Regions from separate parts of the Nonomuraea sp. NPDC050404 genome, predicted to be linked through region 2. Evidence: riboswitches for the same ligand, from Rfam matches in the RefSeq annotation. Region 2 holds a riboswitch; each other region holds the start of a gene.
What was found. Region 2 has a riboswitch for cobalamin ahead of AB0I81_RS25935 (ABC transporter substrate-binding protein). Riboswitches for the same ligand answer to the same signal wherever they lie in the genome.

Region 1 (9,982 bases), on a different contig from region 2:
GTGGCCTGCTGGATGCGGGTGGCCGGTCGCGAGCGCAGGTAGTAGGTGGTCTTCAGGCCGGACTTCCAGGCGTACAGGTACATCGAGGAGAGCTTGTCGATCGTCGGGGCGCTCATGAACAGGTTGAGCGACTGGCTCTGGTCGATGTACGGCGAGCGCGCGGCCCCCATGTCGATCAGCGCGCGCTGCGGCAGCTCCCAGGCGGTGCGGAACAGCAGGCGCACGTCGTCGGGCAGTTCCGCGATGCCCTGCACCGAGCCCTCGGCCTGCCTGATGGCGGCCCTGACCTGCTCGGTCCACAGCCCGCGCGCCTTGAGCTCGGCCACCAGCGCGTTGTTGATCTGCAGGAACTCGCCGCTGAGGGTCTCGCGCTTGAACAGGTTGGACACCTGCGGCTCGATGCACTCGTACGCGCCGACGATCGAGGCGATGGTGGCGGTGGGCGCGATCGCGATCAGCAGCGAGTTACGCAGGCCGTGAGCGGCGATCCGCTCGCGCACCGCGTCCCAGCGCTCGCTCTGGGTGCCGCTCTGGCCCCACAGGTCGTGCTGGAGTTTGCCGCGCGCCGCCCACGTCTGCCCGTAGGCGGGGTGGGCGCCGAAGCGCTCGGCGAGCCCGGCGGAGGTCTCCAGCGCCGAGAGGTAGATCTCCTCGGCGATGCGGGTGGACAACTCCTTGGCCTCGGGCGAGTCGAACGGCAGGCGCAGGGCGAAGAAGACGTCCTGCAGGCCCATCACGCCCAGCCCGACCGGCCGCCAGCGCGGGTTGCTGGCCGCCGCCTGCTCGCTCGGGTAGTAGTTGATGTCGATCACGCGGTCCAGGAAGGTGACCGCGGTGCGCACGGTGGCCCGCAGCCGCTCCCAGTCGATGCCGCCATCGGTCACGTGCGCGGCGAGGTTGACGGAGCCGAGGTTGCAGACCGCGGTCTCGGTGTCGCTGGACACCTCGATGATCTCGGTGCACAGGTTGGACAGGTGCACCACGTTGCCGGGCTCCGCGGCCTGGTTGCACAGCCGGTTGCTGGCGTCCTTGAAGGTCATCCAGCCGTTGCCGGTCTGGGCGAGGGTACGCATCATCTTGGCGTACAGGTCGCGGGCCTTGACCTGGCGGGTGTACCGGCCGGCCCGCTCGGCCGCGCGGTAGGTCTCCTCGAACGCCTCGCCCCACAGGTCGGGCAGCTCGGGAACCTCGTTCGGGTCGAACAACGACCACATGCCGTCCGACTCGACGCGGCGCATGAACTCGTCGGGGATCCAGTTGGCCAGGTTGAGGTTGTGGGTGCGGCGGGCGTCCTCGCCGGTGTTCTCCCGCAGCTCCAGGAACTCCTCGACGTCCGGGTGCCACGGCTCCAGGTAGACGCAGGCCGCGCCCTTGCGCCGGCCGCCCTGGTTGACGGCGGCCACGGAGGCGTCGAGGGTGCGCAGCCACGGGACGATGCCGTTGGAGTGCCCGTTGGTGCCGCGGATCAGCGCGCCGCGCGAACGGATCCGCGACCAGGCGATGCCGATCCCGCCGGCGAACTTCGACAACTGCGCCACCTGGGCGTAGCGCTCGTAGATGGAGCCGATCTCGTCACGCGGCGAGTCCACGAGGTAGCAGGACGACATCTGGGTGTGCCGCGTGCCGGAGTTGAACAACGTCGGGGAGCTGGGCAGGTAGGCCAGCGACGACATCAGCCGGTAGAAGCCGACCGCCTCGGCGGGCGTCTGGGCCAGCCCGCACGCCACCCGCAGCAGCCAGTACTGCGGCGTCTCCACCACCAGCCGGGTGGACGGGTGGCGCAGCAGGTACCGGTCGTAGACCGTGCGCAGCCCGAAGTACTCGAACCGCAGGTCGGCGGCGGTGTCGATGGCGTCGTCGAGCTTGCGCGCGTTGGCGTTGACGAACGCGGCGGTCTCGTCGCCGATGAGCCCTTCCGCGTGGCCCAGCCGGATCGCCTGGCTGAAGGAGGCCACGCCCTGCCCGCGGACCTCCTTGTCGATGTAGCCGGACAACAACCGCGCGGCCAGGCGGGAGTACTGCGGCTCCTCGCCGATCATCTCGGCGGCGGTCTGGATCGACAGCCGGTCCAGCTCCGCGGTGGTGGCGCCGTCGTACAGGCCGCTGATCGTCTTGGTGGCCACCCGCATCGGATCGATGTCGGTCAGGTCCTCCGCCCAGCGTCCCACCGCGCGCACGATCTTGCCGACGTCGACCGGCTCGGCGCTGCCGTTGCGCTTGCGCACCTGCATCTGCACCCGCCTCGGCACGGGCACTTCGCCGCTCAGCTCGGTAATCGGATCCCCGGTGACCGTCACTGCGCTCTCCCCTCGTGAACTCGGTCAATGTCCGAGCACGCGCAGGAGGCCCAGGCAGGGGCGCCGCACAGCCCTCTCGCCGGTGCCGTCGACCGTCCCGCGCGGTCTCGGAGCAGCCGCACACGCATGATCGTGTACGGCGCGGCCGGCAGGTCTTCGGACTCGTGGGCTCGTCGCTCAACGCCTACTGGCCGTCGCTTCCCGGGCCCTTGGCCCAGTGCGTCTGACGGCGGTCGTTCCCACTCACCGCTGCGGGGCAGTCCCGGATTCCCACCGGGTTCCCTCTTGCCTCGGCCGCCCTGGATGAGCGGCCGAACCAGCTGCAGGGGACACCATATATAGGGCCGATCGAAAAGTCACACCCCACATCTCGTGTTGAGACAACTCTCACGCGACAGACCGCCCGACGCGGGCACCCGTGGCCCGGCCACCCCGGCGAGCCCCCGGCGCGTCGGGCCCGATCAGGTCCCGGATGCGGGCGTCCGGACCCGGGAAAGTCGCCGCATGAGATAGCCATCGGTTGGCGTTTGAACGCCCAAGTTTTCTTGATTGTTCTTGTTCGGGGTGGCGCGCGGTGCCACGGCCCACGCGGACTTACTTTCAATCTTGCTTCCCACTTGGGGCGCGATCGAAAGGAATTCCCATGCTCCGTCGTTCTGTGTCAGCCGCGTTCGCGCTGACGTTCGCCGGTCTCATCACGGCAGCCATTTCTCCTGCGCACGCCGAATTTCAGGCTGCGCACACGCCCGCGACGGCGTCGCATGGCAGCGTCGCCGCCGCCATCATCAACGCCGACGGCAGCCTGAACAACGCCACGAACGTCCGCAAGTCCTGGCGGGCGAGCACCGGCCGCTACTGCGTCCAGCTCGACTCCTCGGTGGACGCGCCTTACTCGCTCATCCAGCTCACTCCGCGCGACGAGCGGCGACTGCCGCACATCGCCTATCGCAACCCGTCCGCGACGTGCTGGTGGCACCACAACACCGTCGCGGTCAACGTGTACGACACCAACACGGGTCGCCTGGCGAACGGCGGATTCGACTTCCTGGCGCTCTGAACATAAGGCGTCTCACCGGAAACTCGCCGGAGGCCGTACAGGGCTGACAATCATGTATGGCTTCCGGCTGCACCGTCGCCGAATTGACCCCCTATTATGCGGCCACTCTTTCAGCCTTGACGATATTCCCGCCGACGCCGGGCTCACGGTGGAGTCGCTGACCGGCCGGATTGCCTGCGACGGTTCTCGAATGCTTCGCGGAAAGCGATTCATGGAAATCGGCCGCCGGCGCGGAGGCGCACCTGCCATCTGCTGCTCTCCTCCCCAGGACGACTTACGAGGATTGACCTCAATCTAACCTGAGGTTGCATGCTCGGAATCATGAAGAGCTTCGAGATCGGCGTCATCCTGCCCGGGGTTGCCGTGCAGCGTGAGAAGGACCTTGACCTGCGAAAGGCCGCTCGGCACGCGGAGGAGGCGGGGCTGGACGGGGTGTGGCACGGCGATCACCTGGCCGTCGGCGGGCCGACGCTGGACGCGCCGATCGCGCTGGCCACCGCCGCCGCGGCCACCTCGGTCATCAGGATCGGCACCGGGGTGTTCATTCCGGCGATCCGGCCCGTGGTGTGGGCGGCCAAGCAGATCGCGAGCCTGCAGTACGTGTCCGGCAACCGGCTGGTCCTGGGTGTCGGTTCGGGTGGCGGGCCGGGGCAGTGGGCGGCCGCCGGGGTGGAGTACGGGCAGCGTGGCCGCCGTACCGACACCGCGTTGGAACTGCTCCCCCAGTTGTTGTCCGGCGAGGAGGTTCGCCTGCGGGACGAGCCCGGACAGCCGGCGGTCACGCTGTCCCCTGGCGCCGGGATGCCGCCCGTGTGGGTCGGCAACGCGTCACGGGCGGCCGTCCGGCGGGCCGCCCGGCTGGGCGACGGGTGGTTCCCCTCCCTGATCTCGCCCCGGGAGGTCGCCGAGGGACGGGAGCGCCTGGCGGAGCTGGCCGCGAGCCACGGCCGGGCCGTGCCGGTCATCGCCATTGGGGGCGCCGCGGCGCTGGGATCCGGGCCGGGCATTCCGTCCAGGGCGGACCTGGCGGCCGGCATCAGCGGCGCTTACGGCCGGCCGCTCGACGACGTCATGGACATCCCGCTGACCGGCCGGCCCAAGGAGGTCGCCGAGAAACTGAACGCCTACCGTGAGGCCGGGGCGAGCCACGCGGTCATCGGGATTTCGGGGGGCGACTGGCGGGCGCAGGTCGACCTGCTGGCCGAGGTGCGGGATCTGGTGAACCACTGATCCCCCGCCCGCGCCCGCCACGCCGGGGATTGGCAGCAGGCGCTGACGATCTGCCGGCGCTGGGCGGAAGTGAAGCGTGCGTAGTCCTTGTCGGCCACGTCGACCGTGTACGTCCCGGTCGTGAGGTCCGGGTCGGAGACTCTCATGCCGGAAGAAGTATCAACCCAGCGCACGGAGCAGTTCGGTCTCTTCTGCGGCGGTGAGGCCGGCGCGGCTTATCGTGTGGCCCGAATCGCGCAGCCAGGCCAGGGTGTCGCGGGCCGTGGCGGCGATCGGGCGGATACGCAGACCGGCGGCCATCGTGGCGGAGGTGTCCCTGGCCAGGAAGCCGGCGTACTCGGGCAGTGGCAGCCACATCGGCAACGACCGCGGCCCCATCCACGGCTCCACCTTCTGCTCGATGAGGAACTCCTGACCGGCCCACACCAGCTCCGGCGCCGCGTTCACGCCCTCGGCGATCCTCGCCAGCAGTTCTCCCCTGCCGAAGGGCATGGACGTCGCGTCGTACGGCCCCGCCAGCCCCCTCTCCGCCGAGTCGAGGATCCAGGCGCTCAGATCGCGCACGTCCACGCACTGGACGAGGTCGTCGGGAGAGCCGGGAGCCAGCACCCGCCCGCCGCGGGCGAGCCTGCCGACCCAGTAGGCGAACCGGTCGAACGGGTCCCGGGGGCCCACGATCAGCCCGGCGCGCACGACGAGCGCTCCCGCGCCGACGATCCGCTCGCACGCCACCTTGGCCGGCCCGTAGTTGGCCGGGTCCATCTCGTCGGCGTCGGCGGCCAGCGGTTCGTGCAGGACCTGGTCGGCCCGGCCGAAGTCGGCGTAGACGTTGGACGACGAAACCAGCGTCCAGTGGCCGGCGCGGCCCGCGAGCTCCGTGACGGCCCGCCGTACCAGGCTCGGATGCCTGGCGACGTCGATGACGAGGTCGAACGCGCCCTTCAGCGGCGCGAGCCCGCCGTCCTCGCTCCGGTCGACCCGGACGAACTCGACCTCCGGCGGCGGGTCGCCCGCCTGCCCGCGGGCCGCGCACACCACCTCGTGTCCGCGATCCCGCGCCTGCCGCGCGATTTCCCCGGACAGAAACGCCGTGCCACCCAGCACCAGTGTTCGCATCTGCTCATTTTGATCCACGCGGCAGCACGAAAGCCCGTCCTTTCAGCGCACATCAACCTTTTTCGAAGCATTGGATTCCGCCTCTACGCGGGGTCCGCCCTGACGAGCCGCAGGAACGCCTTCAAGCCCGTGATGACCTCGTGGTTGTCGGCCAGCCCGTCCACGGTCTCGTCGAAACGCCGGGTCATGAGCGTCATCCGGCGTCCCAGATCGTGGTCGGCCACCTCCAGCTCCCGCCGGGCCGCGGCGAGGTCCGCCGTGAGCCGCGTGGACTCCTGCTCCAGGCGTTCGGTCACCACCTTCAGCGCGACGACCTGGCCTTTCAGGTCGAGCACGTCCTCACGCGGGTAGCGCACCTCGCGTCCCAGGGTCATGACCCGCCGGCGCAGGTGCGACGTGTACGCCCTGACCGGCCGGAAGCAGGTCGCCAGCAGGTAGAACGCCGCGAAGTAGTACCCGATCCCGGCGCCGGAGAAGTAGGTGATGACCGCGATCACCAGCGCCGACACCACATGGCCCGAGATCGCCAGCACGAGCATGCGGCGGGCGATGCTCCTGGCCTCCTCCTCACGGTGCCGGGCCACCTCGATGCCGGCCTCCCTGGACAGCCGGATCTCGTGGACGACCTGGCGGGCGGCGAAGCACAGATTCCAGGGGACGGTCAGCAGGACGAGCAGCCAGAGCAGGCTGACCGCACCGAAGCCCAGCGAGACGAGCGTGGACAGCGCCACGCCCGCGTACAGGATCAGCCAGGCGGTGAGCAGGGTGACGAGCAGACAGGCGAGTAACAACCACCATTTCATGCGTCCCAGCGTCGCCCGGGGAACCGGGCGGGCACGAGCGCTGAAGTACTCAGATCACGTCTGAGCACGTCGCGGTCATGACCTCACCGCGGGCCGGCGCGGCCGTCCGGTGATGCGGGCGATGTGGGCGTCGCGGTCCGCGTCCGTCCTGGGACGTCCGGCGATCCCGGGCCGCTGCTGCCACGGCTTCGGGCCGCGCGGCGGGCGGTACTCGATTCCCATGGCCTCAAGGCGCGACAGGTGGGTCTCCATGCGGCGGCGGAAATCGTACGGATCACGCAGCGGGGCCGGGGTCCACAGGACTTCCGCGATCGCCGCCAGCCGGGGGAAGGCGAAGTAGTCGACCACGCGTGCCGAGTCCATGTACTCCGTCCAGATGTTCGCCTGGCCGCCGATCACGTGCTCCGCCTCCTCCGGGGAGAGCTCCCCTGGTACGGGCTCGAAGGCGTAGACGCGGTCGAGGTCCAGGACGACGGACTGCGGGATCGGCTCGGTGTCCAGGTCGGACTGGCGGTAGTCGAGGTAGGCGTGGTTGTCGGGGCAGCTGATCACGTCGTGGCCGCGGCGGGCCGCGAGGAGGGCGCCGGACATGCCGCGCCAGGACAGCAGGGTGGCGTCGGCCGGCAGGTCGCCTTCGAGCAGGTCGTCCCAGCCGAGCAGGCGGCGGCCGTGCCCGGCCAGGTGGCGGCCGACGCGGCCCAGGAACCATTCCGGCAGCCGGTCCGCGCCGTCGAGCCCGAGTTCGCCGGCTCTGGCCCGGGAGGCCGGATCGCGGAGCAGGCGGGTCTTGGGGGCCTCGTCGCCGCCCACGCACACGTACGGCGACGGGAACAGCCCGACCACCTCGTCGAGAACGTCGCAGAAGAACCTGACGGTGGACTCCTCGGCGTTGAGCACGTGATCGTCGATGCCCCACCGGGTCCACACCGGCAGCCGCTCCGCCCCGACGCCGAGTTCGGGGTAGGCGGCCAGGGCGGCGCGGACGTGGCCGGGCATCTCGATCTCCGGCACCACCGTGACGAACCGCCCGGCGGCATAGGCGACGATCTCGCGGATGTCGTCATGGGTGTAGTAGCCGCCGTGCGGCCGGCCGTCGCTCCCCGCGTCCGGCCCAGAACCGACCTGGCTCTCGGTGCGCCACCCTCCCACCGAGGTCAGGCGGGGGTAGCGGCCGATCTCCAGGCGCCAGCCCTGGTCGTCGGTGAGATGGAGGTGCAGCCGGTTGAGCCGGTGCGCCGCCATCTGGTCGATGAGCCGCAGGACGCCGTGCACCGGCATGAAGTGCCGGGCCACGTCGAGCAGGACGCCACGCCAGGGGAACCGCGGCGCGTCCGCGATGGTGATCGCCCCGATGCGCCAGCCCGTGCCCGGCGCCACGGGCGAGCGGCGGTAGACGGCGGGCGGCAGCAGTTGCAGCAGCGTCTGGCAACCGTAGAACACGCCCGCGGGGTCGCCACCCTCGATGAGCACGCCGTCGGGGGTGACCCGCACGCGGTAGGACTCGGGGGTCAGGCCGGGGGCGAGTTCCAGCCGGATCGACCCGGCCGGTGACTCGCGCAGCGGCAGCCCGGTCCCCGCGCGCATGGTCGCCTGCAACCAGGCCAGGACCCCGTGCAGCGCGTCGGGCGCGGTCAGGCCGGTTTTCGTAGTGAGGGTGAAGACGCCGTCGGCGGGCGTCACGGCGGCGGGCAGGGGAACGAGACTCATGGGGCTGTCCTTGGGTCGAGGGGTGCTGGTCCGTGCGGGTCGCCGAAGGGATCGACGGCCAGGGCGCGTACGACGTCCTCGTCGACCTCGACGCCCAGCCCCGGGCCGGTCGGGACGAGGGCCGTCCCGTCACGGACCTCGACGGTCGTGCCGGTGGCGTAGTGCGAGACGACGAACTGCCGGCCGTTCAGATCCGCCGGCCGATCGATCCCGAAGGCGGAGAACAGGTGGAGCGAGGCCGCCAGGCCGAGGTCGGAGTCCGTCAGGCCGGATCCGGCCAGGCCGATGCCGCAGTCCTGGGCGAGCGCGCAGAGCCGCCGTGCGAGGTACAGACCGGCGCTGCGCTGCACCTTGCTCACCGCGACGTCCAGCGCCTCCAGCCGGACGAACGTCGCCAGATCACTCGGATGCACCAGGCTCTCGTCCACGGCGATGGGGATATCGCTCCTGGCACGCAACCGGGCCAGGCCCAGCGGGTCGTTGGCGCGCAGGGGCTGTTCGAGCAGGTCCACCTCGAGTGGCTCCAGCCTGCGCGCGAGCCGTACGGCCTGCTCCAGGGTGTAGCCCTGGTTGGCGTCCACCCAGATCGGCACGCCGGGGGCGGCCGATCGCACCGCCGCGACCCGTGCGACGTCCAGGTCGAGCGCGCCGAGGCCGACCTTGATCTTGAAGGCCCGGTATCCGGCGCGCAGCCCTTCCGCGGTCTCGGCCGCGCTCGTCTCGGGGTCGGCGCCGGACACGATCCAGGACAGGGGGATCCGGCGCAGGCGTCGTTGCCCCCACAACTCGCCCACCGGCACTCCGAGCGCGCGGCCCACCAGGTCGTGCAGGGCCAGGTCGAGTGCGGCCTTCGCGAGCGGGGCGCCGATGGTGTAGCCCGGGTTGATGGCGCGGTCGAAGGCGCGGTGCGCGCCGTCGATGTCCCAGGCGGGCCGTCCCCGCAGCGCCGGGGCGAGGTGGTTGACGATGGTGGCGGCGATGGTCTCGGTCGTCTCGTACGTCCAGGCGGGTGTGGGGGTCGCCTCTCCCCAGCCGCACACCCCGCCCGCGCCGATCTTGACGAGGACCCGCGGGTGGCTCGCGCCGGCGCGGGCGACGGTCCCGCCCGCGATGGCGAAGTCACGGATCGCGGCCAGCGGGATCACGAAGCACTCGATGTCCTCGACCACGAGATCTCGGAGCGGGTCTCTCACGGACACTTCGGGCCTTTCCGTGTGGGCGCCGCCCGGTCAGGCCGCTCATGAGCGGCCTGACCCGGGCGGCCGGTTCAGTAGATCTTGGTGATCTTCCACCAGTTGAGGTCGAAGCCGCCGGTCACCGCGTAGATGCCGAACTGGTGCGTCCCCGCGGGCAGGTCGACCTCACGGGAGATCGTGCGGTAGCTCGTCGAACCGCCCGTGTTCGGCACGGTGACGTTCCCGAGGGGGGTGCGGCCCTCGTTGATGTCCAGCGAGATCGTCCCGCCGTTGTTCGGGGAGGCGACGCGGTACTCCACCAGGTAACGTCCGGCCGAAGGGATGTTGACCCCGCCGAAGGAGATCCAGTCGGTGCTGTCGAAGGAGCCGACGCTCTGCCCGCCCCCGGTGTCGGCCGTGGGCTGCACGGTCACCCCCTTCATGCCCGTGTGGCTCTCGGCCTGGAAGGTACGGGTGTGGCAGCCGCCGGGCGCCAGCTCGCAGATGTCGGCCCGGTTGGTCGACACCTTGAGATCGTCGTACCAGATGTAGGAGTCGTTCGCGGGCGCGAAGGTGGTCGTCGCCCCGCCGAAGAAG
Region 2 (9,982 bases):
GTGGCGTACCGACCCGCGCCAGGCCCTGGCCACCTGCGCGTCCCTGCTCGGCCTGGCCGGGGAGGTGACGGTGAGCACCTCCTGCTCGCTCCGGCACGTGCCGCTCGACCTGGACGCCGAGCCCGACCTCGACCCCGGCCTGCGCGCGCGGCTCTCCTTCGCCAGGCAGAAGGTCGATGAGGTGGTCGCGCTCGGCCGGGCCCTACGCCAGGAACGCCCGGCCACCCCGTCCCACGCCACCGCCCCGAACCCTCCCGTGAGCGACGCCACCGGTCATCGCCCCACGGCCGCCCGCCCGCACGCGCCCGACCACGACACAGTGGCCCGCCTGTACGCGCCCGACCACCGCGTGCGCGCGCGACTGGACGCGCTGGGCAAAGGGCGGCCGCGCGCGGAGTGGGCCGTGCGGTCGGCGGCGCAGCGGCGCGCGTTCGGGCTGCCCGACCTGGCCACCACCACCATCGGCTCGTTCCCTCCCTCAGAACGCGTCCTCCGGGCGCGGGCGGACCTGCGCGACGGCCTGATCGACGAGGCCGGCTACGAACGGGCGGTACGCGACGAGATCGACCGGGTGATCGCCTTCCAGGAGCGGCTCGGCCTCGACGTGCTGGTCCACGGCGAGCCAGAGCGCGAGGACATGGTCAGGTACTTCGCCGAGCGGCTGCGGGGGTTCGCCCTGACCCGCCACGGCTGGGTGCAGGCGTCCGGCACCCACTACGTACGCCCGCCGATCCTCTACGGCGACGTCTCCCGCCCCGCCCCGATGACCGTCCGCTGGGCCACCTACGCCCAGTCGCGCACGGACCGCCCGGTCAAGGGCGTGCTCACCGGCCCCGTCACGCTGCTGGCCCGCTCCTACGCGCGCACCGACCTGCCACGCGCCGACATCGCCCGGCAGCTCTCCCTCGCGCTGCGGGACGAGATCCACGACCTCCAGGCCGCCGGCATCGGCATCATCCAGATCGACGAGCCCGCGCTGCGCGAGCTCCTGCCGCTGCGGCAGGCCCAGCGCGCCTTCTACCTGTCCTGGGCCACCGGCGTGTTCCGGCTGGCCACCTCGGGCATCGCCGACACCACCCAGATCCACACCCACATCTGCCAGTCGTGGTCGGAGGACGTGCTCGCGGCCATCGGCGCCCTCGACGCCGACGTCACCAGCGTCGAGTCGGCGCGTCCCCGCATGGGACCGCTGTCCGGCCCGCGTGCCGCGCTCTTCCGCGGCGGGGTGGGCCCCGGCGTGTACGACAGCCGCTCGCACCGCGTCCCCGGCGTCGAGGAGATGGCCGACGCGCTGCGCCACCTGCTCAGGTCCGTCGGGCCCGACCGGCTCTGGGTCAATCCCGACTGCGGGCTGCGCACCCGCGAGCCCGCCGAGATCGAATCTGCCCTGCGCAACATGGTCGCCGCCGCGGCCCGCGTCAGAGCGGCCCTGCCCGCCGCCCTCGATCAACCGTCGGGCGGGCGGTGACGGTCGCGGTCCAGTGAGCAGTCGCCGCATCCGCTGCCGCCGGGGACCCGGTAGTACAGGCAGCAGGTGCTGCGGCGGAAGGCGAAGTCCCGGTTGAGGGGCAGGCCCCTGCCGCGCAGGTCTCCCGTGCCGAGCAGCCGCCGGGTCAGCTCGGTGACGGGTGCGCGCAGGCTGGGGCGGGCCTTGATGAGCTCGCGGGCGGCCTCGGCCAGCGCGGAGGCGGCGTTCCCGTGCAGCAGCCCCGAGGCGACCTTGACCCGGAGCCCGGCGGCCAGCGCGGCCAGGTGCTCCTCCATGACCAGGCGGTACAACACCGGTGCGAGCGTCTCGGAGTCCGGCCACCCGCCGGGCCGGGGCAGCGGATCAGGGATGAGCCACCCTCGGGGCTGGGGCAGCGCGTCAGGCACGAGCCACCCTCGGGGCCGGGGCACCAGGAGGGCCGCGCCTTCGGTCTCCTGGTGCAGGTCGTCGAGATCGGGGACGAGGCCGTGAGCGACGGCGCAGCCCAGCGTGAGCGACCACAGGCGGGCGGCGTGCCCGAGTTGCACGATCGAGGCGGCGACGCGTAACTCGGAGGTGCGGTAGCGGGCGGCGCGGGCCGCCACCAGGTGCGGCATGCCCTCGGCGTAGGCGTGCGCGATGGGACGCCAGGCGCCGTCCGCGTCCCCGACGGTGATCGCGAAGAACGGGCCGATGGTGGCGAGGTCCGACAGGGCTTCGGCGACGGACGCGGGCGGCGCGGGCCGCAACGGGGTCATGGCGCGGTGCTCCCTTCATGGCCGGGCTGTGGGGACGCGCTTCCTCCGGAACCGGACAGGGGAAGGCCGGGCAGGACGTTGATCTGCGGGATGCCGGTGCCGGGGTGAATGGTCACCTCGGCGTCCACCTCGTACACCTCGGCGAGCAGCCCGGGGGTGAGGACCCGCGCGGGCGGGCCGTCGGCGACGACGCGGCCGGCGTCCATGACGCAGATCCGGTCGCAGAAGGCGGCGGCCAGGTTGAGGTCGTGCAGCGCGATCACCGCGGTCACGCCCAGGCCACGCACCAGCCGCAGCGCGTCGAGCTGGTGGCGCAGGTCGAGGTGGTTGGTGGGCTCGTCCAGCACGATCGTGCCGGTCTGCTGCGCGAGGGCGCGGGCGATCAGGACGCGCTGTTTCTCCCCTCCCGACAGCCGGTCGAACGGCGCCCGCGCGAGCCCGGTGACGTCCAGCGCCGCCAGCGCGTCAGTGATGATCTTCCGGTCGCCGGCGTCGTCCCCCTGGAAGGCCCGCTTGTACGGGCTGCGCCCCATGGCCACCACCTCGTACCCGGTCAGCTCGAACTCCCCCGGCGTCTCCTGCATGACGGCGGCCAGCCGCCGGGCCAGCCGCCTGCCGCCCATCCGCCAGACGTCCTCGCCGTCCAGCAGCACCCGGCCCGAGGTGGGGCGGCGGGCGCGGTACAGGGTGCGCAAGAGGGTGGACTTGCCCGCGCCGTTCGGGCCGACGAGCGCGACGACCTCGCCGGGCGCCACCTCCAGGCTCGCCTCGCGTACCAGGTCACGGCCGGAGACGGTGACGCCCACGCGTTCGACCCGCAGGGTCCCCGGCGTCGTCATCGGGCGGCCCTCCGGCGCATCAGCCACAGGAAGAAGGGGCCGCCCACGAGTGCGGTCAGTACGCCGATCGGGACCTCCTCGGGAGCGATCACGGTGCGCGCCGCCAGGTCGGCGGTGATCAGGAAGGCCGCGCCGAGCAGGGCGACGGCCGGCAGGGCGCGGCGGTGCTCGGCGCCGACCAGCAGGCGGGCGATGTGCGGCAACATCAGCCCGACGAACCCGATCGAGCCGCTGACCGCGACGATCGCGCCGACCACCAGCGCGACGAGCACGAACAGGGCGGCGCGGAAGCGGTGCACGTTCAGGCCCATCGAGGCGGCCGCCTCCTCCCCCGCCAGCAGCAGGTTGAGCGGCCGGGAGACGCCGAGCAGCGCCACCGTCCCGAGCAGCACCGCCGCCGCCGGGATGGGCACCAGGTCCCAGGTGGTGCCGCCGAAGCCGCCCAGCATCCAGCGCATCGCCGACTCGGCCTTGCGCGGTTCGCCGGAGGTGACGATGAGGTAACTGGCGATGGCCGAGAGCACCTCGGCGGTGGCGACTCCGGCCAGGACCAGCCGTACGGTGGTCATCCGCCCTCCGGAGCGGGCCAGGACGTACACCGCCGTCAGGGCGGCCAGGGCGCCGGCGAAGGCGGCCAGCGGCAGCGAGAACGCGCCGAACAACGAGAGGTTCAGCACCAGCACGGTCACCGCGCCGACGCTCGCCCCGGAGGAGACGCCGAGCAACATCGGGTCGGCCAGCGGGTTGCGTACCAGGGCCTGCAGCGCCATCCCGCACACCGCCAGGCCCGCGCCGACGATCCCGCACAGCAGGACGCGCGGCACGCGCACGTCCATCACGATCGTCTCCCGCACCGGCGGCCAGGCGGGCTCGATCGCGGCGGGCACGATCCGGTGCAGCACGATCGCCCACACCTCCCCCGCCGCCAGCCCGACCGACCCGGCCGCGATCCCGGCCGTCGCCGCCACCACGAGCGCCGCCCCCAGCAGGACCAGCACCATCCCGTACGGCAGGCGCACGGCACGGGCACGCGGCTCGGCTTCGGGCTCCGGCCGCGATGCCGTGGCCCCGCTCACGAGAAGCGGTCGGGGTGAAGCTGACGCGCCAGCGACTCCACCCCCTCCGGCGCCCTGACGCCCAGCACCGTGGACGACAGCGGCAACACCGCGAACCGCTGCTCCTTGATCGCGGGCACGTCCTTGAGCGCCGGGTTGGCCAGCAGGAACTTCTTCTTGTCCGCCACGGTCTGGTCGCCGTAGTCGTAGATCACGATCGCCTCGGGCGCGCGCTCGGCGACCTGCTCGAACGACACGTCGCCGAACGCCTTGTCCAGGTCGGCGAACAGGTTGGTGCCGCCCGCCCGGGTGATCATGTCGTTGCCGATGCCGGCGCCGCCCGCGGTGAAGGCGGTCTTGTCGCCGCTGTCGTACACGAACACCTTGACCTTCCCGGCGTCCCCGACCTTGCCCTTGACGCCGTCGAGCACGCCGCGCAGCTCGGTGACGAGCCGCTCGGCGCGGTCGCCGACGCCGAAGATCCGGCCGATCGTGCGGACCTCCTCCTCCAGCAGGTCCATGGTCACCGGCCCGGACGGGCAGGCCTCCAGGTTGAGGAAGGAGTGGATGCCGGTCTTGGCCAGCGCGTCCCTGCCGCGCCCCTGTTTGTCGTCGAAGGCGCTGTCGAAGCCGCCGTAGACGAAGTCGGGCTCGGCCGACAGCAGCGCCTCGTACGAGGGGTACTCCTCGGCCAGCACCTTGACGCTCTTGTACGCGGCCTCGTACCGCTGCGGGACGCGGTCGTCGAGATAGGCGGTGCCGGCCATCGACTTCTCCAGCCCGAGCGCCAGCAGGATCTCGGTGACGTGCTGGTTCATCGTGACCGCCCGCCGCGGCGGCTGCCGGTAGGTGGTGTTCACGCCGCAGTTGGCCACCGTGACGGGGAAGCCCGCGGCGGCCGGTGCGGGTGCGGCGTCAGGTGGAGGGCCTCCGCAGCCGGCCACCAGTCCGGTGATCAGCAGGGCGGACGCCAGAAGGCGGAAGGGGAGCGAGCGTCGGCTCGTCATGGGCGCGACCTTTCCTGACGGCATGACCCGGGACGGGATCGCAGGAGAAGGCCCGCATGGCGGGCAGCGGCAACACCTCACGCCGTACGCGCGGCATGGCCGTCACCATCCTCTCTTGGGGAGATCCGCCCCAATTTCCTCGAGGAGGCGACCGCGTGAGTCTCCTGGCTCTCGGGTCGACGCTCTCCCCGGCCTTCCCGCCCATGGGCAGTGGCCTTCGTCGGGGATCGCTCACCGATCACAGTGGCGGGACCGCGCCGGATTCACACCGGCTTCCTCTGTTCCGCCGTCGCCTTCGCCCGGAATCGTCTCACACCCGCGCCCACCGCTGTTCGCGGGCCGCCGTCGCAGGATTGTTATCGTTATCAGCCAACGCCTTGTCGGCAGCATCTTCTGAACGGTTCCGGCTGGCCACAGGCGTTGATGCCGGTTGACGAACGTTGCTGTTAACGTTATCAATTCCCGGAACGCAGCCGTGCGATCGAGGGGAGATCATGAGAGAGCACGCGCGACCCATCCGCAGTGCGCGATGGCGGGCGGCGGTCGCCGCGGTCCTCCTTCTGAGCTCGGCCGCGTGCGGCGCCCCGTCCGCGCGGAGCGACGGCAAGCTGGTGCTCACGTTGTGGCACGGCTTCACCGAGGCCGACGGCAAGATGTACGAGAAGCTCATCGGCGACTTCAACCGGGCCAACCCCGACATCGAGATCAGGCCACAGGCCAACACCTGGGACGTGATCGCGAACAAGCTGCTTCCGGCGTTGTCGGCGAACCTGGGCCCCGACATCGTGGCCCAGCCGACCTCCTCCGCGGTGACGTACATCAAGAAGGCGGCGTTCGTCCCGCTCGACGGGCACTACCGCGAGCACGCCGCCGACGCGGCGAACTACGTCCCGGCGGCCGTGCAGGCCTCGAAGGTGGACGGCAGGAACTACGGCGTGCCGTTCGCCTTCGCGCCCGACATGCTCTACTACAACAAGACGATGTTCGAGGCGGCGGGCCTCCATGAGCCGCCGAAGACCTGGGACGAATGGGTCGAGGCGGCCAGGAAGCTGACCGTCGACCAGAACGGCGACGGCGTCCCCGAGCAGTACGGCCTGGCCCTGACCAGCCACGGCGCCGCCTCTCAGGTGATCTGGAGCGGCATGCTCGCCCAGAACGGCGGCGGCGTGATCCGCGACGGCCAGGCCGTGTTGTCCGGCCCGCGCAACACCGAGACGCTGACGTACTGGCAGAACGCGGTGCGCGAGCACCGGATCTCCCCCGCCGGGATGGACGACCTCGCCGCGACCGACCTGTTCGCGGCCAAGAAGGCGGCCATGATCGTGCTCGGGCCGTGGATGGCCCAGCGCTCCAAGCAGGCGGGCATCGACTACGGCATCGCGCCCATCCCGGCGGGCCCGCGGGCGAAGTCGGTGGGCACCCACTCGATCAGCATGTACGCCACCGTCCAGGCCGACGAGGCGAAGCTGGCGGCGGCGGACCGGTTCTTCGCCTTCTTCAACGGCAAGCAACGCCAGATCGAGTGGTCGGTCGGCTCCGGCTGGCCGCCGAACAGGACCGACGTGAGCCCGGAGGAGTTGTCCGCCAACCCGGACGTCGCCTCGATCTCGAGGTCCAGCGAGGACGCGGTGGTCGACTTCGGCGGGGTCGTCGACTACACGGGCGTGAGCACCGACTTCGACACCGCGACACAGAAGTCGATCACCGGTGAGCCCGTCTCCCGGGTGCTCGCCGAGTCGCACCGCAAGATCCAGGCGAAGCTGAACGAGGAGCGGGAATGACGGCCACGGAGCAGGGCGCGCGCGCCTACCGGGCGCCCCGGCGACTCGGCGGCAACGGGCCACGGCGGGCCGGCGGCGCCGAGGCGGGCAAGGGCCGGCGGGCCGCGTCGTTCCTGGCGCCCGCGATCGTGCTGCTGGCCGTCTTCCAGTTCTGGCCGATCATCCAGACCCTGCTGGTGTCCTTCACCGACTCCAGCGGGTTCAACGAGGCGAACTGGGTCGGCCTGGACAACTACCTGAAGATCGCGACGGATCCGGAGGTCCGGCAGTCGTTCCTGACCACCGGGATCTACGCGCTGCTGTTCACCCCGTCGGTCGTCGTGGTCGCGCTGCTCGGGGCGCTGCTGCTGAACCGCAAAATGCCGATGCGCGGCCTGGCCAGGACGGTATTCTTCATGCCGTTCGTCATGTCGTTCGCGGTGGCGGCGCTGGCCTGGCAGTTCCTGCTGGACCCGAACGTCGGCCTGGTCAGCCACTGGCTGGGCAACGTGGGCGTGCACCTGGGCGACCTGCTCGAATCGCCGACCTGGGCGATGCCGACCGTGGTGTTCGTCGCGGTGTGGAAGATGTCCGGCTTCTACCTGATCATCTTCCTGGCCGGCCTGCAGGCCATCCCGCGCCACCTGTACGAGGCGGCGCAGGTGGACGGCGCCGGAGTGCTGCGCCGGTTCACCTCGGTCACCCTGCCGGGCCTGATGAACAGCCTGGAGTTCGTGATGATCTTCGCGCTCATCGCCGCGCTGCAGGCCTTCGACCAGATCTACATCCTGACCAAGGGCGGCCCCTACCGCAGCACGGAGACCGTGGTGATGACGCTGTTCACCGAGGGCTTCGGCAACCTCGAACGCGGCATCGCCTCCGCGCTGGCCATGACGCTGATGCTGATCACGCTGGTCTTCAGCGCGATCCAGTACCGGTGGTTCGGACGACGTGAAGGAGATCAGGGATGACGGCCGTGACCCGTACCTGGACCGGCCGGATCCTGCTGCTGGTCCTCACGCTGGCGGCGATCGCGTTCATGGTGCTGCCGACGCTGATCGTGTTGCTCACCGCGTTCAAGTCGCAGGCGAACATCGACCGGTGGCCGCCGACGCTGCTGCCGGGGGCGCCGACGCTGGACAACTTCGCCACCATCCTGGACACGCTGCCGTTCGCCAGGATGTTCCTCAACAGCCTCGTGTTCGCCGGCGGCGTCACGGTGCTGACCCTGATCTTCGACTCGCTGGCGGCCTACGCCCTGGCCAGGATCGACTTCCGCGGGCGGCGCACGCTGCTGCTGGTGCTGATCGCCACCCTGATGGTGCCGTTCCAGGCGACGCTGATCCCCGTCTACCAGATCGTGGCCGACCTCGGCTGGGTCAACACCTTCCAGGGGATGATCGTGCCGCGGGCGGCCAGCGTGTTCGGCATCTACCTGCTGCGGCAGTTCTTCGTCGCGCTGCCCCGCGACCTGGACAGCGCGGCCCGGCTCGACGGGGCCGGCGAGTTCCGGGTGTTCTGGTCGATCGTGCTGCCCAACGCCCTGCCGGCGCTGATCACCCTGGGGCTGTTCTCGTTCGTCAACAACTGGAACGACCTGCTCTGGCCGCTGATCTTCACCACGACGCCCGAGATGGCCACCGCCGTGTCCGGCCTGTCGCTGCTCACCGGGCAGTCGGGGACGGCGCCGTACGGGGTGATGATGGCCGGCGCGCTGATCACCACCGCACCACTGGTGATCGTTTTCCTGTTCTTCCAGCGGCGCTTCGTCGAGGGCGTGGCAACCACGGGGATGAAATGACCAAGAGATGGTATGAGTCGGGCGAGCTGCATTTCGCGCTCGGCATCGAGGACACGTTCGTGCCGCAGCCGGCCCCGGGGGCCCGGCCGGTGGACGAGTACGAGCTGACCCAGCACTACGAGCAGTGGCACGGCGACCTCGCGCTGGCCAGGGAGGCCGGGGCCACCCAGATCCGGTACGGCGTGCCCTGGCACCGCGTGCAGCCCGAGCCCGGCACGTGGGACTGGTCCTGGCTGGACCGCGTGGTGGGCAGGCTCACCGAGGTCGGCCTGACCACGATCGTGGACCTGATGCACTACGGCACCCCGCTCTGGCTGGAGGGCCAGTTCGCCGCGCCCGACTACCCGAAGCGGGTGGCCGAGTACGGCGCCGCCGTCGCCGACCGGTACCGGGACCAGCTGTCGATCTTCACGCCGATGAACGAGCCGCTGCTGACGGCCCGGTTCTGCGGCCGGTTCGGCTACTGGCCGCCGTACCTGACGGGCGACGACGGCTTCGTCCGCCTGCTCGGCGCGCTGTCCGACGGCATCGTGCGCACCCAGCACGCGATCGGCGACGTCAACCCCGGCGCGAGTTTCATGCACGTCGAGGTCTCCTCCCGCTACGAGGCCGGCGGGCACGAGGACTCCGAGGAGCTGGCCTTCCTGCGGCACTCGGCCTATGTGGTCGAGGACCTGGTCACGGGCCGGGTGGACGCCGCCCACCCGCTGGCCGGCTACCTGACCGGGCACGGGATGACGGACGACGACCTCGCCTTCTTCCGCGCCAACCCCGCCGTGCCCGACGTGATGGGCGTCAACTACTACCCGCAACACTCGACCGAGCGGTTCGTGCCGGGCATGTCGCGCGGCGGGCAGCCGTTCGAGCTGCGCCCGCCCGTCAACGGCTGGACCGGCGGCCTGGCCGAGGTGCTGACCGCGTTCGCCGAGCGCTACGGCAGGCCCGTCCACCTCAGCGAGACCGCCTGGACCGGCACCCTCGCCGAGCGCGCCGCCTGGCTGGACGCCTCGGTCGCCCGCTGCCACGAACTCCGTGAGCAGGGCCTGGACCTGGTCGGATACACCTGGTGGCCGGTGTTCGACATGGTCGAGTGGACCTACCGGCAGGGCGACGGCGCGCCCATGGACTACCGCCTGCCGATGGGGTTGTGGCGGCTGGAAGAGCAGGCCGACGGGCGGCTCGCCCGGGTGCGCACCCCGCTCGTCGACCGTTTCGCGAATCACTGCAGAGGAGTTGCCCCGTGCTGAACGCACGCGTCGCCATCGACCGCGAATTCCGCATCTCGCCGGTACGC
Region 3 (9,982 bases), on a different contig from region 2:
GCCCGGAGCCGCGTGTATGCGTGGCGCTCGGGGAGGCGGACTGCGGCCGGTGGCGGGGGCTGCCGTACGAGCGGGTGGCGCGGGAGGAGCCGGAGGCGCTGGCGAACTGGCCGGCCGACCCGCGCTCGGCGCCGCACGGCGGTGAGAGCCCGGCCGCGCATGCCGCGCGGGTGGCGGCCTGGCTGGACTCCCTGCGCGGCGGAGCCCTGCGCGACGGACCCGGCTGGCGCGAAACGCACGACGGGCGTGGCGCGTACCAGACCCAGGAGGTGGTCGCCGTCTGTGACGTGGGAACCATCAGGGCGGCGCTCGGGCACGCGCTCCGGCTGGATCCCCCGGCCGCCGCCCGCTTCGACCTCGCGCCCCTGTCCACCACCGAGCTGACCGCCACGCGAGACGGCTGGCGGGTCGCGCATGTCAACCGAAAGGTCTGAGTTTTGATCGTCACCTATCCGTTCAGCGCCGTCGTCGGCCTCACCGACCTGAAGCTGGCGCTGGTGCTGAACGCCGTCTCACCCAGGGTCGGCGGGGTGCTCGTACGCGGGGAGAAGGGCACGGCCAAGTCCACGATCGTACGGGCGCTGGCGGCCCAGTTGCCCGCCGTGGACGTGGTGCCCGGCTGCCGTTTCGCCTGCGATCCCGCCGCGCCCGCCGCCGAGTGCCCCGACGGCCCGCACGAGCCCGGCGCCGAGGGCATCATCCGTTCCGCCACGCTGGTCGAACTGCCGGTCGGCGCGTCGGAGGACCGGCTGGTCGGCTCGCTCGACGTGGAGCGGGCGCTGACGGAGGGGGTCAAGGCGTTCGAGCCCGGCCTGCTGGCCGCCGCCCATCGCGGCGTGTTGTACGTGGATGAGGTGAACCTCCTTCACGACCACCTCGTCGATCTGCTGCTCGACGCCGCCGCGCTGGGCATGTGCTACGTCGAACGCGAGTCCGTCTCCGTCCGGCACGCCGCCCGTTTCCTGCTCGTGGGCACCATGAACCCGGAGGAGGGCGAGCTGCGCCCGCAGTTGCTCGACAGGTTCGGGCTGACCGTCGAGGTCAAGGCGTCCCGGGAGCCCGCCGAACGGGCCGAGGTGGTGCGGCGGCGGCTGGCCTTCGACGCCGACGCCGAGGCGTTCGCGGCCCGGTGGGCGCGGGAGGAGGCGGCGCTGGCCGCCCGGATCGCCGAGGCCAGGAGGCGGGTGCCCGGCGTCCGGCTGCCCGACGCGCGGCTGCGGCAGATCGCGACGGTGTGCGCGGCGTTCGAGGTGGACGGGTTGCGGGCCGACCTGGTCACGGCGAACGCCGCCATCGCCCATGCCGCCTGGCAGGGACGGGATCGGGTCACCACCGATGACGTACGGGCGGCGGCCCGGTTGTCGCTGCCGCATCGGCGGCGGCGGGATCCGTTCGACGCACCTGGGCTGGATGAGGAACTGCTGGAGGAGTTGCTGGAGCGCACGTCGGGCGATGACGACCCGGACGACGACCCGGACGACGAGCGGCCAGGGACCTCCGGGCCGGACGGATCACCGCCGGATGGGTCCTCACCTGATGGGTCCTCGCCTGACGGGTCACCGCATGATGGGCCGTCGGCAGACGGATCCCCGTCCGACGGTGGCGGGCCACACGACTCGCACGGCCCACACGATGACCGGCACGACGAGCGGCTCTCCGACGACGGCGCCCGCGACGGCCAGGATGACCAGCCCGGCGGGCGGGTGCCGCCCGGGGCGGGGGCGCAGGACGGGGCTGGGCAGGAGTCGTCGGCCGAGGAGGCCGGGGAATCCGGGGAATCCGGGGACGCCACGCGGGACGGTGCCCTGCGGGTGGCCGGGGTGGCGCGGCCGTACCGGGTGCCGTTGCTGGAGGTGCCGGGGATCGGTGAGGGGGCCACGGGGCGGCGGTCGCGGTCACGGACGGCGCACGGCAAGGGCACCGGCGCGCGCCGCCCGTCAGGACGCGTGCACGACCTGCACCTGGGGGCCACGATCCGGGCGGCGGCCCCGTACCAGAGGGAGCGCGGGCGGCGCGGACCCGGGCTGGTGCTGCGCGGGGACGATCTGCGTGAGGTGGTCCGTGAGGGCAGGGAGGGCAATCTGGTGCTGTTCGCGGTGGACGCGAGCGGCTCGATGGCGGCCCGCAAGCGGATGACCGCCGTCAAGACGGCCGTGCTCAGCCTGCTGCTCGACGCCTACCAGCGGCGCGACAAGGTGGGGCTGGTCACGTTCAGGGGCTCGGGCGCGGAGGTGGCGCTGCCGCCGACCTCGTCGGTGGAGGCGGGCGCGGCCCGGCTGCGCACGCTGGCGACCGGCGGGCGCACGCCGCTGGCGGCCGGACTGGTACGGGCGGCGGAGGTGCTGCGCGTCGAACGGCTGCGCGACCCGGCCAGGCGGCCCCTGCTGGTGCTGGTGACCGACGGCCGCGCCACGGCGGGCGGCGACGTGGACCGGGCCGCCGCCCTGCTGGAGGGCACCGCCGTGGTGGTCGTGGACTGCGAGAGCGGGCCCGTGCGGCTCGGTCTGGCGGTACGGCTGGCGGCGCGGTTGCGGGCGCGGCTCGTACCGCTCGATGGGCTGGCCGACCTCGGGTCGGTCGTGCGTGACTACAGAAAGGCGAGTTGATCATGCCGCAGGGGAAGCCCGCCGTGGTGCCCGAGGACGGGCTCACCACCCGGCAGCGCCGCACCAGGCCGCTGCTCATGGTGCACACAGGGCCGGGGAAGGGCAAGTCAACGGCCGCCTTCGGCATGGCGCTGCGGGCCTGGAACCAGGGATGGCCCGTCGGCGTGTTCCAGTTCGTGAAGTCGGCCAAGTGGCGCATCGGGGAGGAACGGGCGCTGCGGGTCCTCGGCGACAGCGGCGAGGGCGGGCCGGTGACCTGGCACAAGATGGGTGAGGGCTGGTCGTGGATCCAGCGGCCGGGCACCGAGGAGGATCACGCGGCCGACGCCCGCGAGGGGTGGGAGCAGATCAAGCGGGATCTGGCGGCCGAGACGTACCGGTTCTACGTGCTGGACGAATTCACCTACCCGCTGAAGTGGGGGTGGCTGGACCTGGACGACGTGCTGGCGGCGCTCACGGGGCGGCCGGGCAACCAGCATGTGGTGATCACCGGGAGGGACGCGCCCAAGCGGCTGATCGAGGCCGCCGATCTGGTGACGGAGATGGGCAAGGTACGCCATCCCATGGACGCCGGGCAGAAGGGCCAGAAGGGCATCGAGTGGTGATTCCCCGCCTGGTCATCGCCGCGCCCTCGTCGGGGAGCGGCAAGACGACGGTGGCCACCGGGCTGATGGCGGCGCTGCGGGCGCGTGGCCTGCGGATCTCCCCGCACAAGGTGGGGCCCGACTACATCGACCCCGGCTACCACGCGCTGGCCACCGGCCGTCCCGGGCGCAACCTGGACCCGTGGCTGCAGGGTGAGGAGCGGGTGGCGCCGCTGTTCCTGCACGGCGCGGCGGGGTGCGACGTCGCGGTCGTCGAGGGCGTGATGGGGCTGTTCGACGGGCGCGGGGAGAGCGATTTCGCCTCGACCGCGCACGTCGCCAGGCTGCTGGACGCGCCCGTGGTGCTGGTGGTGGACGCGGCGCGGCAGAGCAGGTCGGTGGCGGCGGTGGTGCACGGGTTCGCCACGTTCGACGCGCGGGTGCGGGTGGGCGGTGTCGTACTGAACCGGGTCGGGTCGGACCGGCACGAGGAGTTGTGCCGGGCGGCGCTGGCCGAGGCGGGCGTGCCGGTGCTGGGGGCGATCCGGCGGGACGAGGCCGTGGTCACGCCGTCCCGGCATCTGGGGCTGGTGCCGGCGGCCGAGCGGAAGGGCGAGGCGGTGGCGGCGGTGGAGCGGCTGGCCGCGCTGGTGTCCCGCTCCTGCGACCTCGACGCCCTGCTGCGACTGGCCGCCTCGGCTCCCCCGCTCGACGGCACCCCCTGGGACCCGACCAACCCGGCTCCCCCACTCGACGCGACCCCCTGGCACCCAGAGGAGCGGCCGGTTCAGGTGGAGCGGCCGGTGGTGGCGGTGGCGGGTGGGGCGGCGTTCACGTTCGGGTACGCCGAGCACGTGGAGTTGCTGCGCGCGGCCGGCGCGGAGGTCGTGACCTTCGACCCGCTGCGCGACGAACGCCTGCCGGAAGGCACCGGCGGGCTCGTGATCGGCGGCGGCTTCCCCGAGGTGTACGCCGCGGAACTGGCCGCGAACGAGCCGCTGCGCGCCGAGGTGGCGGCCTTCGCCGGGCCGATCGCGGCGGAATGCGCCGGATTGCTGTACCTGTGCGAAGAGCTGGACGGCCGGCCCATGTGCGGGCGCGTGCCGGGACGCGCGTCGATGACCTCCCGGCTCACGCTCGGCTACCGGGAGGCCGTCGCGGTCGGCCACTCGCCGCTGACCAGGCCGGGCGAGCGCTACCGGGGCCACGAGTTCCACCGGACCACCGTCGCCTACCGGTCCGGGCCGCTGTTCCGCTGGGACGGCGGCTCGGACGGGTACGGCGACGCCCTGGTGACGGCCTCGTACCTGCACCTGCACTGGGCGGGCAGGCCCGAGACGGCTCAGCGGCTGGTGTCGTCCTCCAGATCGCCTTCCGTCTTGAGGTAGACCTCCCGCAGCCCGCGCAGCACGTCGGGGTCGGGGTGCTCCCACATGCCGCGCTCGGCCGCCTCAAGGAGGCGTTCGGCCATCCCGTGCAGCGCCCACGGGTTGGACTCGGCCATGAACGCCTGGTTCTCGGGGTCCAGCACGTACGTCTCGGTCAGCTTGTCGTACATCCAGTCGGCCACCACGCCGGTGGTCGCGTCGTAACCGAACAGGTAGTCCACGGTCGCGGCCAGCTCGAACGCGCCCTTGTAGCCGTGCCGCCGCATCGCGGCCAGCCAGCGCGGGTTGACGACCCTGGCGCGGAAGATCCGTGAGGTCTCCTCCGACAACGTCCTGGTACGTACGGCGTCCGGGCGGGTGCTGTCGCCGATGTAGGCGGCCGGGGCCTTGCCGGTGAGGGCGCGGACGGTGGCGACCATGCCGCCGTGGTACTGGAAGTAGTCGTCGGAGTCGGCGATGTCGTGCTCGCGGCTGTCCACGTTCTTGGCGGCCACCGCGATCCGGCGGTAGGCGTCCTCCATCTGCGGGCGCGCGGCCACGCCGTCCAGGTCGCGGCCGTAGGCGAAGCCGCCCCACACCGCGTACACCTCGGCCAGGTCAGCGTCGTCGCGCCAGCTCCGGTTGTCGATCAGCGGCAGCAGCCCGGCACCGTACGCGCCGGGCGCCGAACCGAAGATCCGCATGGTGGCCCGGCGCTCGTCACCGGCGGTCGCGGCGACGTGGGCACGGACGTAGTTGTCCTCGTGCGGCTCGTCCAGGCCGGCGACCAGGCGTACGGCGTCGTCCAGCATCGCCACCACGTGCGGGAAGGCGTCGCGGAAGAAGCCGCTGATGCGTACCGTCACGTCGATCCTGGGCCTGGCCAGCTCGGCGAGCGGGATCGGCTCCAGGCGGGTGACCCGGCGGGACGCCTCGTCCCATTCGGGGCGGACACCGAGCAGCGCGAGCACCTCGGCCACGTCGTCGCCCGCCGTGCGCATGGCACTGGTGCCCCAGACGGACAGCCCCACCGAACGCGGCCACTCCCCCGTGTCGGCCCGGTAGCGCTCCAGCAGCGACTCGGCCATCGCCTGCCCGGTCTCCCAGGCCAGTCTGCTGGGCACCGCCCTGGGGTCCACGGAGTAGAAGTTGCGGCCCGTCGGCAGCACGTTGACCAGGCCGCGCAGGGGCGATCCGCTCGGCCCTGCCGGGACGAAGCCGCCGTCCAGGGCGTGCAGGAGGTGGTCGAGTTCGTCGGTGGTACGGGCCAGGCGCGGCACCATCTCAGTGGCGGCGAAGGTGAGGATGCGCGTGACCAGGTCCACCCGCTCGTCGTGAGGTTCCCCCTGCCCCTCGCGATCCTCGCGGGGTTCGCTGAGAACCTCGCGATCCTCGTGGGATTCGCCGAGCACTGCCCTGGCCACCCCGGCCGCCGCGTCCGCCGCCCAGTCGCGTTCCTCCATGCCCGCCGCCAGAGCGCGGGCCAGCGCCTCGGCCCTGTCCACCTCCCCCAGCCCCGCCGTGCCGTCCTCGGCCAGGCCGAGGGCCTCGCGCAGGCCGGGCAGCGTCTCGCGGCCCGCCCACAACTGCCGGGCCCGCAACATGGCCAGCACGAGGTCCACCCGCACCTGCCCGGACGGCGCCTGCCCGAGGACATGCAGCCCGTCGCGGATCTGCGCGTCCTTCACCTCGCACAACCAGCCGTCCACGTGCAGGATGAAGTCGTCGAACTCGCTGTCGTGCGGCCGGTCGGCCAGCCCCAGGTCGTGGTCGAGCCGGGCGGCCTGGATCAGCGTCCAGATCTGCGCGCGGATGGCGGGCAGCTTGGCCGGGTCCATGGCGGCGATCGTGGCGTGCTCGTCGAGGAGTTGTTCCAGCCGGGCGATGTCGCCGTACGTCTCGGCGCGGGCCATCGGCGGCACCATGTGGTCCACCAGCACGGCGTGCGCCCGCCGCTTGGCCTGCGTACCCTCCCCCGGGTCGTTGACCAGGAACGGGTAGACCAGCGGCAGGTCGCCGATCGCCGCGTCGGTGGCGCACGCGGCCGACATGCCCGCCGCCTTGCCCGGCAGCCACTCCAGGTTGCCGTGCTTGCCGACGTGCACCATCGCGTGCGCGCCGAACTCGGCCGACAACCAGCGGTAGGCGGCCAGGTAGTGGTGGCTGGGCGGCAGGTCGGGGTCGTGGTAGATGGCGATCGGGTTCTCGCCGAAGCCGCGCGGCGGCTGCACCATCACGACCACGTTCCCGGCGCGCAGCGCGGCCAGCACGATGTCGCCCTCGTGCACGAACAGCTCGCCGGGCGGCGGCCCCCAGTGCCGCTCCATCCCGGCGCGCAGGTCCTCCGGCAGCGTCCGGTACCAGCTCTCGTAGGAGGCGGCGGAGATCCGTACCGGATTGCCCGCCAGGTGCTCCTCGGTCAGCCAGTCCTGGTCCTGGCCGCCGGCGGCGATCAGCGCGTGGATGAGCGCGTCGCCGTCCTGCCCGGCCACGCCGGGGAAGCCGTCGCCCAGGTCGTAGCCGGCCTCGGCGAGCCTGGCCAGCAGCCGTACGGTGCTGACGGGGGTGTCCAGGCCGACGGCGTTGCCGATGCGGGAGTGCTTGGTCGGGTACGCCGACAACATCACGACCAGGCGCCGCTCGGCGGGCGGGACGTGGCGCAGCAGGCCGTGCCGTACCGCGATGCCCGCCACCCGGGCCGCCCGCTCGGGGTCGGCGGCGTAGACGGTCAGCCCGTCCTCGTCGATCTCCTTGAACGAGAACGGCACCGTGATGATGCGCCCGTCGAACTCGGGGATGGCCACCTGGGAGGCGGCGTCCAGCGGCGACAGGCCGTCGTCGTTCTCCTCCCACGCCTGCCTGCTGGTGGTCAGGCAGAGCCCTTGCAGGATGGGCACGTCGAGCGCGGCCAGCGCGCCCACGTCCCACGCCTCGTCGTCGCCGCCCGCGCCGGCGGTGGCGGGGCGCGCGCCCCCGGCCGCCAGCACCGTCACCACCAGCGCGTCGGCGGCACGCAGTGCGTCGAGCAGTTCGGGCTCGGCGGTGCGCAGCGACGAGCAGAAGATCGGCAGCGCCCGGCCGCCCGCGTCCTCGACGGCCGTGCAGAGCGCCTCGACGAACGCGGTGTTGCCCGCCATGTGATGTGCGCGGTAGTACAGGACGCCCACCACCGGCCCGCCGCCGGACCTGGCCTCCCGCTCCAGCGGCCCCCACGACGGAGCCTGTACGGGCGGCGCGAACCCGTGCCCGGTCAGCAGCACGGTGTCGGACAGGAAGGCGTGCAACTCGGTCAGGTTGGCGGGCCCGCCGTGCGCCAGGTAGGCGTGGGCCTGCGCGCAGACGCCCGAACTGACCGTGGACAGCTCCATCAGCTCGGCGTCCGGCGCCTGCTCCCCGCCCAGCACCACGACCGGGCGCGGGCCGGCCAGCAGCGCGTCGAGCCCCTCCTCCCAGGCGCGACGGCCGCCGAGCAGGCGCACGACGACCAGGTCGACGCCTTCGAGCAGCGCGGGCAGGTCCTCCGGGCCCAGCCTGGCGGGGTTGCCCAGCCGGTATCCGGGTGCGCTCGCGCGAGCGCTCAGCAGGTCGGTGTCGGACGTCGAAAGCAGCAGAACGGTACGCCCGTCCGAACCCTCGCCGGAGCGCAGGCTCTCGTCGGAGCGTGAGCTCTCGCCGGGGCGCAGGCTCTCGTCGGAGCGTGAGCTCTCATCGGAGCCCGTGCTCTCGTCGGAGGGCAGCGGAACGGTGTGGCTGTCGCCAGGCAAGGCGCATTCCTCCCTCGGGGTCCTCGCCCCGGTCGCGGGTGACGCGACGGCAGGAGTCTCCTGGCTCCCGGATCAGCGCTCACCCCGGCCTTCCCACCCGTTGCCGGGCAGTGGCCTGCGGTGGGGTTCGCTCCCCGGTCACAGTGGCGGGACCGCGCCGGTTTCGCACCGGCTTCCTCACTCAGCCATCGTCTACCAGGAGACTACGGCAAGAGCGGCCTCCGCAAAACTGGCGTTACCATCCTCTTCGTGGCCAAAGGTGACCTTTCCGTACGCGTGCGTCCCGACGCCTGTCCGGGCGCGCTGCAGGTGCACGAGGCCGCCGACGGCGCCCTGGCGCGGATCCGGCTTCCGGGCGGCGCGGTGACCACCTCCCAGCTCCGCGAGCTCGCGGCCTGCGCGGATTCGCTCGGTTCCGGGGTGATCGAGTTGACCTCGCGGGCCAACGTACAGGTGCGGGGGCTGCGCTCGCCCGCCGCCTTCGCCACCCGGATGGCCGCCGCCGGGCTGCTGCCGTCGGCCGCCCACGAACGGGTGCGTAACATCGTCGCCTCGCCACTGAGCGGGCGCGAGGCCGGGGGCACGCTGGACGTGCAGCCGCTCGTGGAGGCGCTCGACGCGGGGCTGTGCTCGCGCCCTCGGCTGGCCGAGTTGCCGGGACGCTTCCTGTTCGCCCTGGACGACGGCACGGGGGACACGACCCCCCTCGGCGCGGACGTCACCTTCGCGGCCGGCGCTGCGGACCTCGCCTCCCCGGCCGGCGCTGTGGGTGTCGCCTCCACGGCCGGTACTGCGGACCTCTCCTCCCCGGCTGGGCAGGGACGGTTGCTCCTGGCCGGGGAGGACACCGGGCTCGTCACGCGGGCGGACGCGGCGGTCGCGCTGATGCTGGCAGCCGCCGAGGCGTTCCTCGACGAGCGCCACGCCGACGCGCCCGACGGCGAGGCCGCGGCCTGGCGCATCCACGAGCTCGACAACGGCCCCGCCCGCATCACCGCCCGCCTGGGCATCGGCGCGGCTACCGGGGCCGGCTCGGGCGGGCGGGTGAGCGGCCCGGCCCGGCCGCGTGCCGGGCGGGTGGTGCAGCAGGACGGGCGGGTGGCGCTGGAGGTGCTGGTGCCGCTGGGCAGGTTGTCCCCCGGTCAGGCGCGGGCCCTCGCCGGCTGCGGTCCCGTCGTGCGGCTCACCCCGTGGCGGACGGCGGTGGTGCTGGACCTGTCGCCCGCCGACGCGGACCGCGCGGAACGCACGCTCACCGACGCCGGCCTCATCACCGACCCCGACTCCCCCTGGGCCGGGGTCACGTCCTGCACCGGAAGCCCAGGTTGTGCGAAGGCGCTGGCGGACGTGCGGGCCGACGCGCGCCGCTGGGTCGAGGACCAGGACCGGGCCCCCGGGACACCCGTCCACTGGGCCGGTTGCGAACGGCGTTGCGGCCTGCCACGCGGCCAGGTCGTCCAGATGATCGCCACCGGCGACGGCTACCGGCAGGAAACCCCATGACACCAGCAGCCGAGGACAGCCACCGGCGGGAAACCCGATGACGCCGGCGACCGAGAACAGCCACCGGCGAGAACCCCGATGACAACCGCCATCGGCGGCGGCCGACGAGAGCCGCGGCCAACGAGAAGGGCACCAGTGACCGACTACATCCGCGACGG

Region 1: linked by a shared signal. The riboswitch ahead of AB0I81_RS52640 (ribonucleoside-diphosphate reductase subunit alpha) and the one ahead of AB0I81_RS25935 (ABC transporter substrate-binding protein) in region 2 are both predicted to bind cobalamin.
Region 3: linked by a shared signal. The riboswitch ahead of cobN (cobaltochelatase subunit CobN) and the one ahead of AB0I81_RS25935 (ABC transporter substrate-binding protein) in region 2 are both predicted to bind cobalamin.

Annotation. Positions count from the first base shown of each region.
Region 1 covers NZ_JBFAKB010000032.1:42,118-52,099, reverse strand. Annotated here, with positions in the region: gene AB0I81_RS52640 (ribonucleoside-diphosphate reductase subunit alpha) at 1-2,297, opposite strand, end outside; cobalamin riboswitch at 2,427-2,633, opposite strand; gene AB0I81_RS52635 (hypothetical protein) at 2,941-3,354, shown strand; gene AB0I81_RS52630 (LLM class flavin-dependent oxidoreductase) at 3,676-4,584, shown strand; gene AB0I81_RS52625 (epimerase) at 4,744-5,700, opposite strand; gene AB0I81_RS52620 (hypothetical protein) at 5,784-6,503, opposite strand; gene AB0I81_RS52615 (beta-N-acetylhexosaminidase) at 6,579-8,210, opposite strand; gene AB0I81_RS52610 (enolase C-terminal domain-like protein) at 8,207-9,403, opposite strand; gene AB0I81_RS52605 (carbohydrate-binding protein) at 9,478-9,982, opposite strand, start outside.
Region 2 covers NZ_JBFAKB010000009.1:183,438-193,419, reverse strand. Annotated here, with positions in the region: gene metE (5-methyltetrahydropteroyltriglutamate--homocysteine S-methyltransferase) at 1-1,468, shown strand, start outside; gene AB0I81_RS25950 ((2Fe-2S)-binding protein) at 1,447-2,226, opposite strand; gene AB0I81_RS25945 (ABC transporter ATP-binding protein) at 2,223-3,065, opposite strand; gene AB0I81_RS25940 (iron ABC transporter permease) at 3,062-4,141, opposite strand; gene AB0I81_RS25935 (ABC transporter substrate-binding protein) at 4,138-5,127, opposite strand; cobalamin riboswitch at 5,285-5,407, opposite strand; gene AB0I81_RS25930 (ABC transporter substrate-binding protein) at 5,622-6,908, shown strand; gene AB0I81_RS25925 (sugar ABC transporter permease) at 6,905-7,858, shown strand; gene AB0I81_RS25920 (carbohydrate ABC transporter permease) at 7,855-8,688, shown strand; gene AB0I81_RS25915 (family 1 glycosylhydrolase) at 8,685-9,935, shown strand; gene AB0I81_RS25910 (alpha-N-arabinofuranosidase) at 9,929-9,982, shown strand, end outside.
Region 3 covers NZ_JBFAKB010000020.1:92,030-102,011, forward strand. Annotated here, with positions in the region: gene AB0I81_RS42680 (histidine phosphatase family protein) at 1-434, shown strand, start outside; gene AB0I81_RS42685 (VWA domain-containing protein) at 438-2,606, shown strand; gene cobO (cob(I)yrinic acid a,c-diamide adenosyltransferase) at 2,609-3,211, shown strand; gene AB0I81_RS42695 (cobyrinate a,c-diamide synthase) at 3,208-4,578, shown strand; gene cobN (cobaltochelatase subunit CobN) at 4,533-8,204, opposite strand; cobalamin riboswitch at 8,375-8,532, opposite strand; gene cobG (precorrin-3B synthase) at 8,571-9,824, shown strand; gene AB0I81_RS42710 (precorrin-8X methylmutase) at 9,960-9,982, shown strand, end outside.